DNA from 2 places in the Pseudomonas sp. NPDC087690 genome. Region 1 is predicted to be linked to the other one. Evidence: predicted binding sites of a transcription regulator. Region 1 holds the regulator's gene; the other holds the start of a gene.
What was found. Region 1 encodes sigma-54, which starts transcription at its own class of promoters, with help from an activator protein. Its sites were predicted from a motif close to ANTGGCATNNANNTTGCTNT; they were not measured.
Positions count from the first base shown of each region.

Region 1 (7,217 bases):
AGCACTGGGAAGCGTGAGCGCCTGGGCTCTGCCGAACGATCAAGAGCAGCCAATCCGCATTCAGGCCGACGATGCCCAACTGGACGACAAGAATGGCGTTGCCACCTATAAAGGTGACGTGATCATCACCCAGGGCTCGATGAAGGTTACCGGCAATACCGTGACCATCACGCGCACCCCGACCGGTGATATCGACGTGGTGACTTCGGTCGGCAACCTCGCCTACTTCGAACAACTGCAGACCGCTGGCGATACCAAGCCTGTTCAAGGCTGGGGCGTGACGATCCAGTATCACGCCGCGCAAAACCGCGTCGTGCTGATCGACAAGGCCAAGGTTGTCGACAAGGACAACAACACGACTCAGGGCGAGAAAATCGTCTACGACACCGTGAAGAAACTGGCCAGCGCCGGTCGCGCTACCGGTAGCAAGGTCACCGAAGCGCGTCCGCGTATCGACATGGTGATCCAGCCGAAGAAGAAAACCGACGAGAAAACCCAGTAATGGCAACTCTGAAAGCTCAGCACCTGGCCAAGGCCTACAAAAGCCGCCAGGTCGTGCGTGACGTCAGCCTGTCGATCGACAGCGGCCAGATCGTCGGCCTGCTTGGCCCCAACGGCGCCGGCAAGACCACGTGCTTCTACATGATCGTCGGCCTGGTGCAGGCAGATCAGGGCCGCGTGCTGATCGATGACCTGGACGTCAGCCACCAGCCAATGCACGGTCGTGCCAAGGCCGGTATCGGCTATCTGCCGCAAGAAGCGTCGATCTTCCGCAAACTGTCGGTGGCCGACAACATCATGGCCATCCTCGAGACCCGTCAGGAACTCGACAAGGCCGGTCGTCGCAAGGAGCTGGAAAGCCTGCTGCAGGAATTCCACATCAGCCACATCCGCGACAACCTCGGCATGAGCCTGTCCGGTGGTGAGCGCCGCCGGGTGGAAATCGCCCGTGCACTGGCGACTGCACCGAAATTCATCCTGCTCGACGAACCGTTCGCCGGTGTCGACCCGATTTCGGTCGGCGACATCAAGCAGATCATCCACCATCTCAAGGCCAAGGGTATCGGTGTGTTGATCACCGACCACAACGTGCGTGAGACGCTGGATATCTGCGAAACCGCTTACATCGTCAACGACGGTCAGCTGATCGCCGAAGGTGACGCAGAAACCATCCTGGCCAACGATCTGGTCAAGGAAGTCTACCTGGGTCACGAGTTCCGTCTGTAAGCATGCTGGTGCCCCCGGTGAGCTGCGAGGGCGCTGTATCGATGAAGCAGCCTTTTTATACGCTTTGATTGTTACAGCGCTCCAGGCAAGCACCTCGCCTCTAAGGTCTTCAGCGCTCGCTTGAGTGATGCGTCAATAAAGTTTTCTATCTTTTTATTGTTACAGCGCTCTAGGCAAACACTTCAGTTTCAGGCATATAATTTGCTTAAGTTTGGCGCTCCGGCGCCCTGTAGTGGATGGCGCATAGCGCCGGCGAATAAGGTGTTAAGCCCCTGCCATGAAACCATCGCTAGTCTTGAGAATGGGCCAGCAGCTGACGATGACACCGCAGCTGCAACAGGCCATCCGTCTGCTCCAATTGTCGACCCTGGATCTGCAACAGGAAATCCAGGAGGCTCTGGAATCCAATCCGATGCTCGAACGCCAGGAAGAAGGCGACGACTTCGACAATTCCGATCCGATGGCCGACAACGTCGAGCAGAAGCCCAACACCGAAATCCAGGAACCCTCCTATCAGGAAACGGCCCCGACGGTAGATAACCTCGAGGACGGCGAATGGAACGAACGCATTCCCAATGAGCTTCCGGTCGACACGGCCTGGGAAGACGTCTACCAGACCAGCGCCAGCAGCCTGCCCAGCAGCGATGACGACGAATGGGACTTCACCACCCGCACCTCCGCCGGCGAAAGCCTGCAAAGCCATCTGCTGTGGCAATTGAACCTGGCCCCCATGTCCGACACCGATCGACTGATCGCTGTGACCCTGATCGATTGCATCAATAATCAGGGCTACCTGGACGAAACCCTCGAAGAAATTCTCGAAGCTTTCGACCCGGAACTGGACATTGAACTGGACGAGATCGAAGCCGTCCTGCACCGCATCCAGCAGTTTGAACCGGCCGGTATCGGTGCACGCAACCTCGGCGAATGCCTGCTGCTGCAATTGCGCCAGTTGTCTGCCAAGACCCCGTGGCTGGCAGAAGCCAAACGCCTGGTCAGCGACTACATCGACCTGCTCGGCAGCCGCGACTACAGCCAGCTGATGCGCCGCATGAAGCTCAAGGAAGATGAACTGCGTCAGGTCATCGAACTGGTCCAGAGCCTCAATCCACGCCCTGGCTCGCAGATCGAGTCCAGCGAAGCCGAATACGTCGTCCCCGACGTCATCGTGCGCAAGGACAACGAACGCTGGCTGGTCGAGTTGAATCAGGAGTCGGTGCCGCGCCTGCGGGTCAACGCGCAGTACGCCGGTTTCGTGCGCCGCGCCGACACCAGTGCCGACAACACTTTCATGCGCAATCAGTTGCAGGAAGCCCGCTGGTTCATCAAGAGCCTGCAGAGCCGCAACGAAACCCTGATGAAAGTTGCCACCCAGATCGTCGAGCATCAGCGCGGTTTTCTCGAGTACGGCGACGAAGCCATGAAACCGCTGGTCCTGCATGACATCGCCGAAGCGGTCGGCATGCACGAGTCGACGATTTCCCGGGTGACCACACAGAAATTCATGCATACCCCGCGCGGTATTTATGAACTGAAATACTTTTTCTCCAGCCACGTCAGCACCTCCGAGGGCGGCGAATGCTCGTCCACGGCGATCCGCGCGATCATCAAAAAACTGGTTGCAGCGGAAAATCAGAAAAAGCCGTTGAGTGACAGCAAGATCGCTGGTTTACTGGAGGCACAAGGCATTCAGGTGGCTCGCCGCACCGTCGCCAAGTACCGCGAATCTCTCGGGATCGCGCCGTCGAGCGAACGCAAGCGGTTGATGTAAGCCACGTTACAGCGTTCCAGTGGCAGGCTATCCCGCCTGCCGCTTTATGCACTGGCAACGAAGGAGAAGCTGTATGCAAGTCAACATCAGTGGACACCAACTGGAAGTGACCCAACCTCTGCGTTCCTACATCGAGGAAAAACTCCAACGACTGGAGCGCCATTTCGACAAGATCACCAACGTGCAAGTCACGATGTGCGTCGAAAAGCTGAAGCAGAAAATCGAAGCCACCTTGCATATACCCGGCAGCGAAGTGGTCGCCAACGCAGAAGATACCGACATGTATGCTGCGATCGACTCACTGACCGACAAGCTGGATCGCCAACTCAAAAAGCATAAGGAAAAGACCCAGAGCCTCCTTCAGGGCGCGACCGGTCGTTAACATCCCTAACCCATGATCCGACTTGAAACCATCCTGACCCCCGGCCGTTCCCAAGTGAACGCGCCGGGCGGCAGCAAGAAAAAAGCCCTCGAACAGATTGCCAACCTGATCCATCGCGAAGTGCCGGATCTGGCGATGCAAGATGTCTTCGAGGCGTTGATTGCCCGTGAAAAACTCGGTTCTACCGGTTTTGGCAACGGCATCGCCATTCCACACTGTCGCCTCAAGGGCTGTGAAGCGCCGGTCAGTGCGCTGATGCACCTTGAAGCCCCTATCGATTTCGACGCCATCGATGGCGCTCCGGTTGACCTGCTGTTCGTATTGCTGGTGCCCGAAGCTGCGACCGATGCGCACCTGGAGTTGCTCCGTCAGATCGCCAGCATGCTGGATCGCAAGGAAGTGCGCGACAGACTGCGCAGCGCCCAGACAAACGAAGCCTTGTATCAGGTTGTCCTGGACGAGCAAAGCGGGCAGTAATCATGCGTTTGATCATCGTCAGTGGCCGTTCCGGCTCGGGTAAAAGCACCGCACTGGATGTTCTCGAGGACAACGGTTACTACTGCATCGACAACCTGCCGGCGGGATTGCTGCCAGAATTGGCAGAGCGCGCCCTGATCCACACCGAACTGGCGCAACCGCTGGTGGCGGTGTCGATCGATGCGCGTAACCTGCCTAGTCATCTGTCGCGTTTTCCCGAACTGCTTGAAGATGCCCGAAGCAAGCATATTCAGTGCGATGTCCTGTATCTGGATGCCGACGAGGAAACCCTGCTCAAGCGTTTTTCCGAGACTCGCCGCCGCCACCCCTTGAGCAATGCCAATCGCTCACTGGCCGAAGCGATCCACGACGAAACCGCTCTGCTCGGCCCGATTGCCGATCTCGCCGACCTGAAAATCAATACCACCAATCTGAACCTTTATCAGTTGCGCGACACCCTCAAGCTGCGCTTGCTGAATCAACCGGAGCCGGGCACCGCCTTTCTGGTCGAATCATTCGGTTTCAAGCGCGGCATGCCGGTCGATGCCGACCTGGTGTTTGACGTGCGCTGCCTGCCTAACCCGTACTGGAAGCCGGAACTGCGCGAGCAATCCGGTCTTGATGCACCAGTGGCCGAGTATCTGGCGGCGCAGCCGGAGGTCGAAGAAATGTTCCAGGACATCTTTACCTACCTGCACAAGTGGCTACCGCGCTTTGCCGCGAGCAACCGTGCCTACGTCACCATTGCCATTGGCTGCACCGGCGGGCATCACCGCTCCGTCTACCTGACCGAACGTCTGGGTCAGGCCCTGCAGAAAACCCTGAAGAACGTCCAGGTTCGCCACCGCGACCTCACTTAAAGGATTCACACCGCGATGCCTGCTCTGGAAATCGAAATCATCAACAAACTGGGCCTGCATGCCCGCGCGTCGGCCAAGTTCGTTGGCGTGGCGGGTCAGTATCCGGATTGCACGATCAGAGTAGGCCGCACGCCGGAGACGACGGTCGACGGCAAAAGCATCATGGCGATGATGATGCTGGCGGCTGGCAAGGGCACCAAAATTTATTTGAGCACTGAAGGGCATCAGGAACAGGAAGCGCTCGATGCGCTGGTGGCGTTGATCAACAACTACTTCGATGAAGGTGGCTGACCGCCAGAAAAAAGAGTTCGCAGCCTGCGGTAGCTCCTACGCAGGAATGCATTCCCTGTAGGAGCTGCCGCAGACTGCGATCTTTTGATCGACTTCAACCCAACGCGGTATCCATCACCATCATCAGACAGAACCCGATCAACAAGCCAAGACTCGCCAGTTTGTCATGACCATTGCGTCGCGACTCGGGAATCACTTCATGGGTCACCACCAGCAACATTGCCCCCGCCGCCAATGCCAGCCCTAATGGCAACAACACCTGCGCCAGGCTGACCAGCCACGCACACAACAGTGCAAACACTGGCTCGACCAGACCTGACGCCGCGCCGATCAGGAACGCCTTGACCCGCGACATCCCGGCCCCGGCCAATACCAGCGCAATCACCAGACCTTCCGGCACATCCTGCAAAGCGATGCCCATGGCCAGGCTGTCGGCGTCCGGCATGCCGCCGCCAGCAGAAACGCCGACGGCCATGCCTTCAGGGATGTTATGAGCAATGATGGCGAACACGAACAACCAGATGCGCGGTGGAATCACCGGGTGCTCGACGGTGCCGACGAGCATTTCCGCAGACGCGCCAGACACCTTGCGATCGACCAGATACAGGCCGAAGGCTCCAAGCATGATGCCGAAGCAGATCAGACCACTAGCGCTCCAGGGTGTCAGACCAAGGCTTTCGGCGGCGGCGATGCCCGGCACGATCAGCGAAAATGCAGTCGCCGCCAGCATCACTCCCGCGCCAAAGCCCAGCAACGTATCGCTGAGTGCCTGAGGCATGCGCCGAATCACCAACACCGGGACAGCGCCCAGCGCCGTGCCAAGGGCACAGATCGCACCACCCTGCAACGCCCGTGACAGCCTCGGTTCGAGATTCAGCCATTGCAGCCCGTGGGCGACCAGCAAGGTCATACCCGCCAACAGCAATAGCGATCCCACTGCGTAACGAAACATACGCCCACTTCCGATCGCCAGTGTTTCAGTGCCCATAGTCAGCCTTGGATTGTTTTTATAGAAGACTTAAACCAGTGCGGCCTGATAGCGCGCAGCCACTTCAGGCCAATTGATCACGTTGTAGAACGCGTTGATGTATTCCGGGCGACGGTTCTGATAACGCAGGTAATAGGCGTGCTCCCAGACGTCGAGACCGAGAATCGGCGTGTTGCCGTTCATCAACGGGCTGTCCTGGTTACCGCTGCTTTCCACGATCAACGCCTTCTCGGGGGTCACGCTGAGCCAGGCCCAGCCGCTGCCGAATCGGGTCAGTGCGGCTTTGGTGAAGGCTTCCTTGAAGCTGTCGAGGCCACCCAGATGCTCATCGATGGCCTTGGCCAGTGCGCCATCCGGTTTGCCGCCACCGTTGGGCACCATCACTTCCCAGAACAACGAGTGGTTGGCGTGTCCACCGCCCTGGTTGATTACCGCTGCGCGGAGTTTTTCCGGCAATTGCTGAACGCTGGCGACCAGTTTCTCCACCGGCCACTCGGCGTATTCGGTGCCTTCAACCGCCGCGTTGAGGTTGTTGATGTAGGTCTGGTGATGCTTGGTGTAGTGAATCTCCATGGTCTGCGCATCAATGTGCGGTTCCAGTGCGTCGTAGGCGTAAGGCAAGGCAGGCAGGGTAAAAGCCATTTCAGTGGACTCCATGGTGATGAGGGGCAGGCGCGCGGCGCGCATTGCCGGTATCCGGGTGCAGCAGGCGCTGGGTACGCGGGTATTCGCCGTGCTCGCTGATGAAATTCAGCAGCTCGACGTAGGTCTTGCTGCTCTGGCGCAGCGCCGCTTCGCGCAATGCCAGACGCTGGCGTTCGTCCTGCATGGTCTGCAACAGCCGTTGATGGATAGCGCAAAGGTATTCGGCGCTCTCCTCCGGCTGGTTCAGGCGCAAGTGCAGATCCGCCAGGTTGTGATGGGAGATGACGCAAGCCGCCACCGCTTCGTCGGCGTCCGCCCAGCGCTCGAACAACACTTGCGCCAGGGCCAGGGCTTGCAGGTAAGCCTCACGGGCGTCGATCAGTTCGCCCAGCATGAAGCAGCGATTGGCCCGTTCGATCGTGCGTTTCCAGTGCTCCATGGTGAGCCTCCAAAGCGGTTGCGGGGGGGTTACACGCCGCCGGCGGTGAGTTTCTCGGGATTGAGCAACTCTTCCAGTTGGCTGCGCGAAAGGTCGGTGTGTTCCAGGGCAACGTCGATCACCGCGCGGCCTTCCTT
Region 1 covers NZ_JBIUVX010000005.1:15,007-22,223, reverse strand. The annotation lists gene lptA (lipopolysaccharide transport periplasmic protein LptA) at 1-502, shown strand, start outside; gene lptB (LPS export ABC transporter ATP-binding protein) at 502-1,227, shown strand; gene ACIPIZ_RS09400 (RNA polymerase factor sigma-54) at 1,505-2,998, shown strand; gene hpf (ribosome hibernation-promoting factor, HPF/YfiA family) at 3,072-3,380, shown strand; gene ptsN (PTS IIA-like nitrogen regulatory protein PtsN) at 3,393-3,857, shown strand; gene rapZ (RNase adapter RapZ) at 3,860-4,717, shown strand; gene ACIPIZ_RS09380 (HPr family phosphocarrier protein) at 4,733-5,008, shown strand; gene ACIPIZ_RS09375 (ZIP family metal transporter) at 5,103-5,996, opposite strand; gene ACIPIZ_RS09370 (superoxide dismutase) at 6,027-6,638, opposite strand; gene ACIPIZ_RS09365 (hypothetical protein) at 6,640-7,080, opposite strand; gene ACIPIZ_RS09360 (class II fumarate hydratase) at 7,110-7,217, opposite strand, start outside.

Region 2 (7,217 bases), on a different contig from region 1:
CCAATGGGTCAGCGGGGCGCCACTGGCGACTGACTGAATCGCCGCCACCTCCAGTGCTTCACTCTCGGCCAGCGGCGGCAACAGCCCCGGCAGGCGACTCGCCAACAATGTCTTACCCGTCCCCGGCGGCCCGCTGAACAACAAGTTATGGGCACCCGCAGCAGCAATCAGCAACGCTCGTTTGGCCGCCACTTGCCCTTGCACTTCATTCAAGTCGGGATAAGGCTTGCTGGCGTGCATCAATCCATCGGATACATAGGGCTCAACCGGCGTATGCCCATTGAAATGCGCCACCGCCTCGAGCAGATGATCCACCGCAAACACCTTCAACCCCGAAGCCAGGCAGGCCTCCTCGGCATTCGCTCGCGGCACCACCAGCGCCCGCCCCGCCTTGCGCGCCGCCAATGCTGCCGGTAGCACCCCGCGCACCGGCCGCACTGCTCCGGACAATGCCAATTCGCCGAGGCACTCCACATCATCGAGAGTCAGCGTCGGCACTTGCACACTCGCCGACAGAATCCCCAAGGCAATCGCCAGATCAAACCGCCCGCCATCCTTGGGCAGATCCGCCGGCGCCAGATTCAAAGTGATCCGCCGCGCCGGAAACTGCAGCCCGGAATTGATGATCGCGCTGCGCACCCGATCCTTGCTCTCCTTCACCGCTGCCTCGGGCAGGCCGACCATGGTCAGCGACGGCAGACCGTTGGCCAGATGGACTTCGACGGTGACAGCGGGGGCTTCCACGCCAATCTGGGCGCGACTGTGGACGATGGAGAGGGACATGGTCGTTCCTTGAGCTGAATCGGGGAGCCGCTTCCTGCGGGTTTTTGAAGGGTAGTCTGGGGAGAGGGCGTTGGTCGGACAGTTTTAAGGGCAAACTTTCACTGGATGTTGCCGGAGGCGGACATTTGAGCTGGCTAGCTCATGGTCGGCGTAGGCACTCCGCAAATAGTTCGGTGCTTTCACATGGATGCTTCGCAGTGGCTTCCATGAGGTAAACGTGGATTAAGGGTCATACCCCATAAAAATCGAGACGAAAAAAAACCGCCTTGAGAAAGCGGTTTTTTATATGCAGGCTTCGGTGAGGCCAAGGCCTGCGCATCCTTAGCGGACACACTCGTGTTGCCCGAGATTATGCATATTTGACCGGTGGCGCAAGCATCATTGAAATTTCAGCCAATCAATCGATTAAAAGATTCGAGGACCGACATCGGTTTGCCGGCACATGATAACGACTTGATACAGCTTGTTTAAATGCCACGGCCGGACAGCGAATACCATTCGCCGTGACGATGCCCACTCATCGAGTGTTCGCAAAGTGTGGCCGGGAGCGAAAAAATTTCATGTTCCTCGACACGGTTTGAGACCCGTGCCGGTGCTGATCTTGGGGAGCCCACACCCGGCCGCCTTGGCGGACACACTCGTGTGTAGTCCCGAAGGTGTTCGTACGCCGGAAAGTGCATCGGAGGTTTGGCCCCACGCAAGGAGGGCCAAAGTATGTCTAAGTTTCTTAAACATATGTGGCGCCTCGTCAGTATCGCGTTATGGGCTTTTCGCCTGTACGAGATTCTGCGAGACCGTTGGAATAATTCGTTGTAAGGATTGATCTGACGGAAACCGCTCCTGCCTCGGCAGGAGCGGTTTTATTGGCCTTTCGACATACATACTTCGAATGTTTGCCAAGAACGGGAAGGTCGTGCCGACCTTCAATCGCTAGCAGGCTAGCTCCCACAGGGAATTGCGGGGTTATTCGGCTGGCGGCGTCAGCTTCGCTTCCAGCTCGGCAACCTTCGCCTCAAGGCTCTCCAGCCGTGCCCGAGTGCGCGCCAACACAACCATCTGGCTATCAAACTCTTCACGGCTGACCAGGTCGAGTTTGCTGAAGGCGCTTTGCAGCAGCATCTTGAACTGGCTTTCGATTTCGGCTTTCGGCAGCGGGGTGTCGCCGTTGAACAGGCGGGAGGCGGTGCCGCTCAGGGCGTCGAGGAAGTCTTTGGGCGCGAGCATGGTGGATGTCCTGGAAACAATGGCCGGCAGTGTATCACGCAGTGTCTATAGTCAATCCCGTGGTCAGGGATGCACGCTTTTCGCGCAGGCGGACGGACGGCGACGCACCGTTGTTGTGCGTATCCGCTGGGCCTTTCGCACGGGATGGCTTGCAGCAGCGGCCAAGGGCTTGAAATCAGGGGATTTTGGCGAGATGGCAAGGTTTCTGCTTAGTCACCTTCGACCCATGCACTGATGCAGTCGCTGTGACGAATGCAGTGCGGCAGACGAAGCGGGGAGTTTCGTCGGCAGCGGTTAGCTGGCGTCAGTCGGGCAGGTACGGCCGACGATGCGTTACAAAGCCAGGCACTGCGCTTAGACTTGAGTCGGGTTTGTTTTCCTGGGGCAAGTCCACCAATTCGGGAGAGAGTTTCATGAAGCTAGTCACTGCCATCATCAAGCCGTTCAAGTTGGACGACGTGCGCGAGTCGCTGTCCGAAATCGGCGTGCAGGGCATTACCGTTACTGAAGTCAAAGTCTTCGGCCGGCAGAAGGGTCACACCGATCTGTATCGCGGCGCGGAATATGTGGTCGATTTTCTGCCCAAGGTGAAAATCGACGTGGCCATCGACGACAAGGATCTGGATCGGGTTATCGAGGCGATAACCAAAGCGGCCAACACCGGCAAGATCGGTGACGGCAAGATCTTCGTGGTCAATCTGGAACAGGCGATTCGCATCCGTACCGGCGAAACCGATACCGACGCGATTTAAACGCCGCCACAAACCCCAACGCCCCAGGAGAAAACAATATGACTCTGCGTAAATTCGCAGGGCTAGGAGCCCTGTTGTCTATCGTAATGCCAAGCCTTGCTATGGCGGCAGACGAAGTGGCGGCCCCGGTCCTCAATTCCGGCGACACGGCCTGGATGCTCACCTCGACGGCACTCGTGCTGTTCATGACCATCCCCGGCCTGGCGCTGTTCTACGGCGGCATGGTTCGCTCGAAAAACATTCTTTCCGTGATGATGCAGTGCTTCGCCATTACCGGTCTGATCAGCATCCTGTGGGTCATTTATGGCTACAGCATTGCGTTCGACACCACCGGCATGGAGCAGGGCGTTGTCAATTTCAACTCGTTCTTCGGCGGCATGGGCAAGGCGTTCCTCGCCGGTGTCACGCCTTCGAGCCTGACCGGTCCTGCGGCGTTGTTCCCTGAGGCGGTGTTCATCACCTTCCAGATGACCTTCGCGATCATCACCCCGGCGCTGATCGTCGGTGCGTTCGCCGAGCGGATGAAGTTCTCCGCGATGCTGATCTTCATGGCTATCTGGTTCACCCTGGTTTATGCACCGATCGCGCACATGGTCTGGTCCGGCAACGGCGGCCTGATGTGGGACTGGGGCGTACTCGACTTCGCGGGCGGCACCGTGGTGCACATCAACGCCGGTGTGGCCGGCCTGATTGCCTGCCTGGTGTTGGGCAAGCGTAAAGGCTTCCCGACCACCCCGATGGCTCCGCACAATCTCGGTTACACCCTGATGGGCGCAGCGATGCTGTGGGTCGGCTGGTTCGGCTTCAACGCCGGTTCCGCTGCGGCGGCCAACGGCACCGCCGGCATGGCGATGCTGGTCACTCAAATCGCTACCGCTGCGGCCGCGCTGGGCTGGATGTTTGCCGAGTGGGTCACCCACGGCAAGCCAAGCGCACTGGGTATCGCCTCGGGTGTGGTTGCCGGTCTGGTCGCGATCACTCCGGCTGCCGGCACCGTGGGCCCGATGGGCGCACTGGTGATCGGTCTGGCCGCAGGTGTGGTGTGCTTCTTCTGCGCCACCACCCTGAAACGCAAACTCGGTTATGACGATTCCCTGGACGCGTTCGGCGTGCACGGTATCGGCGGTATCCTCGGTGCGATTCTGACCGGTGTGTTTGCAGCTCCCGCTCTGGGTGGCTTCGGCACCGTTACCGATATCGGTGCGCAAGTGTGGATTCAGGTCAAAGGCGTGGGCTTCACGGTGATCTACACCGCGATCGTCACCTTCATCATCCTCAAAGTCCTGGACGCCGTGATGGGTCTGCGTGTGACCGAGGAAGAAGAGTCGGTCGGTCTCGATCTGGCACAACACAACGAACGCGGCTACAACCTGTAAGTACGCGCATCAAAAAAACTTGCCCGGTTCGCCGGGCATTTTTTTGTCTGGAATTTGTCATTGAGAGAGAAGCTGAAAGGATTTTTCGTACGCCTTTAGTCGTGTTTACGACGGCGGTTTTTCACCGGCCAATGGCTTACATCATTGAGCGAATATTAGGGCCTTTGTTTTTTCCCAGAGCGCGCTAGAATGCGCCCCGAACGTGCGGAGAACTGTATGTGGCAACAGACTCTGATAACCCTGCGGGCACGGCCCCGGGGCTTTCATCTGGTAACGGACGAGTTACTCGCGGGGCTGCCTGAACTCAGGGAGTGCCGGGTCGGTCTGTTGCATTTGTGGCTGCAGCATACCTCGGCGTCGTTGACCATCAACGAGAACGCCGATCCGGCGGTCCGTCGCGACTTCGAACGATTTTTCAATCGTCTGATCCCACAAGGAACAGACGGCTATGAGCATAACGACGAAGGCCTGGACGACCTCCCGGCGCACTTCAAGGCCAGCGTGCTTGGTTGCCAGGTCAGTCTGCCGGTTTCGGCAGGCCGTCTGGCACTGGGGACCTGGCAAGGCGTTTATCTGGGCGAGCACCGTGATCATGGCGGTGCTCGAAAAGTCCTCGCCACCTTGCACGGTGATGGGGCGTAAACCGTTGGTCATCAATGGTTACTGATTTTTTAACGGCGACTTTCGACAGTTGCCAAAGCTGGTCTATAACTAATCTGCTTTTCGCAAGTCATGAGGTAGAACATGAGCGACGATGATCTGGAAAACGACGACCTCGAAGTAGGCGACGAAGACGAGGCCGAGGAAGGCCTGGAAGCGGCAGCGGAAGACGTTGCCGATGACGATGGCGGCGACGATACGCCGGCCCCGGCTGCCAAAGGCAAAGCCAAGGCTGCGGTGTCGGTAGACGAGTTGCCGAGCATTGAAGCCAAGAACAAGGAGCGCGACGCCCTGGCCAAGGCCATGGAAGAGTTCCTGTCTCGCGGCGGCAAGGTTCAGGAAGTGGAGGCCAATGTGGTCGCCGATCCTCCGAAGAAGCCGGACAACAAGTACGGTAGCCGCCCTATCTGAGGCGTGCCGCTTGCTTGCTGAAAAAGCCCGCCGTCGCTGCGGGCTTTTTCATGCCTGGATAAACATTTGAAGACGAGGCAGACCCTGTGGGAGCTGGCTTGCCAGCGATGGCGGCCTGTCAGACAACATTGATGTTGAATGTGCTGGCCTCATCGCTGGCAAGCCAGCTCCCACAGGGGATGAGGTGAATTTAGGGGCAGTGCTGGGCATTCCAGCGCGCGAGTACGGCTGGCAAGTCAGTCAGGCTACGGATTTCAGCATCCGGCAAGCGCTCCGCTTCCCAGACCTTGCCCGCCGGGTTAAACCAGATCGCCCGCAACCCCGCCTGCTGCGCCCCGGCAATGTCATCACCCGGATGATCGCCGATATGCACAGCGGTTTCGGCTGTAGCGCCCCCGCGCTGCAAGGCCTCGTGGAACAACCGCGCATCCGGCTTGGCGATGCCGATATCTTCCGCACACAGCGCAAACTTGAAGTAATCCGCCAGGCCCAATCGCCGCACATCGGCATTGCCATTGGTGACTACGCCAAGCGCGTAATCATTGGCGAGAATTTCCAGCACCGGCTCCACTTCAGGGAACACTTCGATCTGATGCCGGGCATGCAGAAACACTTCAAAACCCTTGTCTGCCAGGTCGGTGGCTTCGTCATGGGCGTACCCAGCGTCTTCCATCGCATGAAACAACACCCGCCGACGTAGAGCGCTGATCCGATGTTTCAGCCCCGGCTCATTGGCCAGCACTTGCTCACGAATCGCCCACAAATGCTCCACCGGCACCGCGCCAAGATTCGGCGCATGTTCGCTCAGCCATTCGCGCAATACCGCTTCGGCGCTGACGATCACTGGCGCGGTGTCCCAGAGGGTGTCGTCGAGGTCGAAGGTGATCAACTGGATACTCATGAATCGTCGCCTTTCATGCGTTTGGCCCGTGGATGGGCGCTGTCGTAGACCGCCGCCAGGTGCTGGAAGTCCAGGTGGGTGTAGATCTGCGTGGTCTTGATGTCAGAGTGGCCAAGCAATTCCTGCACAGCGCGCAGGTCCTGCGAAGACTCCAGCAAGTGGCTGGCGAAGGAGTGCCGCAGCATGTGCGGGTGCAGGTTTTGCCCCAGTTCACGCTCACCGGCCAGTTTGACCCGCACCTGAATCGCTCGTGGACCGAGGCGTCGACCTTGCTGGCTGACGAATACAGCGTCGTCCGCCGGATTGGTCATGGCCCGCAATGGCAGCCATTGTTCGAGCGCTTCGCGGGCCTTTTTGCCCACCGGTAGCAGTCGGGTCTTGCTGCCTTTGCCGAGTACTTGAACCATGCCATCGGCCAGATCAAGTTGATCAAGATTAAGCCCGGTCAGTTCGGAGAGGCGCAGACCGGAGGAGTAGAACAATTCCAGAATCGCCTGATCGCGCCGTGCGAGAAAATCATCTTCGACCGCACCTTCAAGCAACTGCAGCGCACGGTCGGTATCGAGGGTTTTCGGCAGGCGGCGCTCGCCTTTCGGCGGCGCCAGACCGGTCGCCGGATCATGGTCGCAAAGTCCTTCGCGATTCAGATAGTGATAGAGCCCGCGCACCGCCGAAAGCAATCGGGCGAGACTGCGCGAAGACTGGCCCTGCGCATGCAAACGGGCGATCAGGCTGCGCAGGCGCTGGATATCCAGTGCCGCCCAACTGCCGATGTTCTGTTTTACGCACCAGCCGAGGACTTTATCGAGGTCGCGGCGGTAGGCCGACAGTGTGTGCGGCGACACCTGCCGCTCACTGCGCAGATGTTCGCAGTAAGCGTCCAGTTGTCGTTCCATGTTCAGCGTACCGAGCGCAGGGAGCTGTTGACCCGTGGCAGCACGCGGCCCATGACTTCGGCGATGTAGCTCAAGAACAGCGTGCCGACCGAACTCTTGTAGTGCTGCGGATCACGGCTGGCGATTGCCAGAATGCCATGGATGCCCTGATGGCTGACCGCAACGACGGCAGTGGAACCGATCTGCTTGCGCTGTTCTTCGCCGAAGAGGAAAT
Region 2 covers NZ_JBIUVX010000011.1:86,157-93,373, reverse strand. The annotation lists gene ACIPIZ_RS14370 (YifB family Mg chelatase-like AAA ATPase) at 1-783, opposite strand, end outside; gene ACIPIZ_RS14365 (accessory factor UbiK family protein) at 1,747-2,007, opposite strand; gene glnK (P-II family nitrogen regulator) at 2,421-2,759, shown strand; gene ACIPIZ_RS14355 (ammonium transporter) at 2,798-4,135, shown strand; gene ACIPIZ_RS14350 (secondary thiamine-phosphate synthase enzyme YjbQ) at 4,352-4,777, shown strand; gene sutA (transcriptional regulator SutA) at 4,880-5,206, shown strand; gene ACIPIZ_RS14340 (HAD family hydrolase) at 5,397-6,107, opposite strand; gene xerC (tyrosine recombinase XerC) at 6,104-7,003, opposite strand; gene ACIPIZ_RS14330 (DUF484 family protein) at 7,006-7,217, opposite strand, start outside.
Region 2: a site for sigma-54 is predicted at 2,200-2,219, ahead of glnK (P-II family nitrogen regulator). Genes of this name have one in related genera too.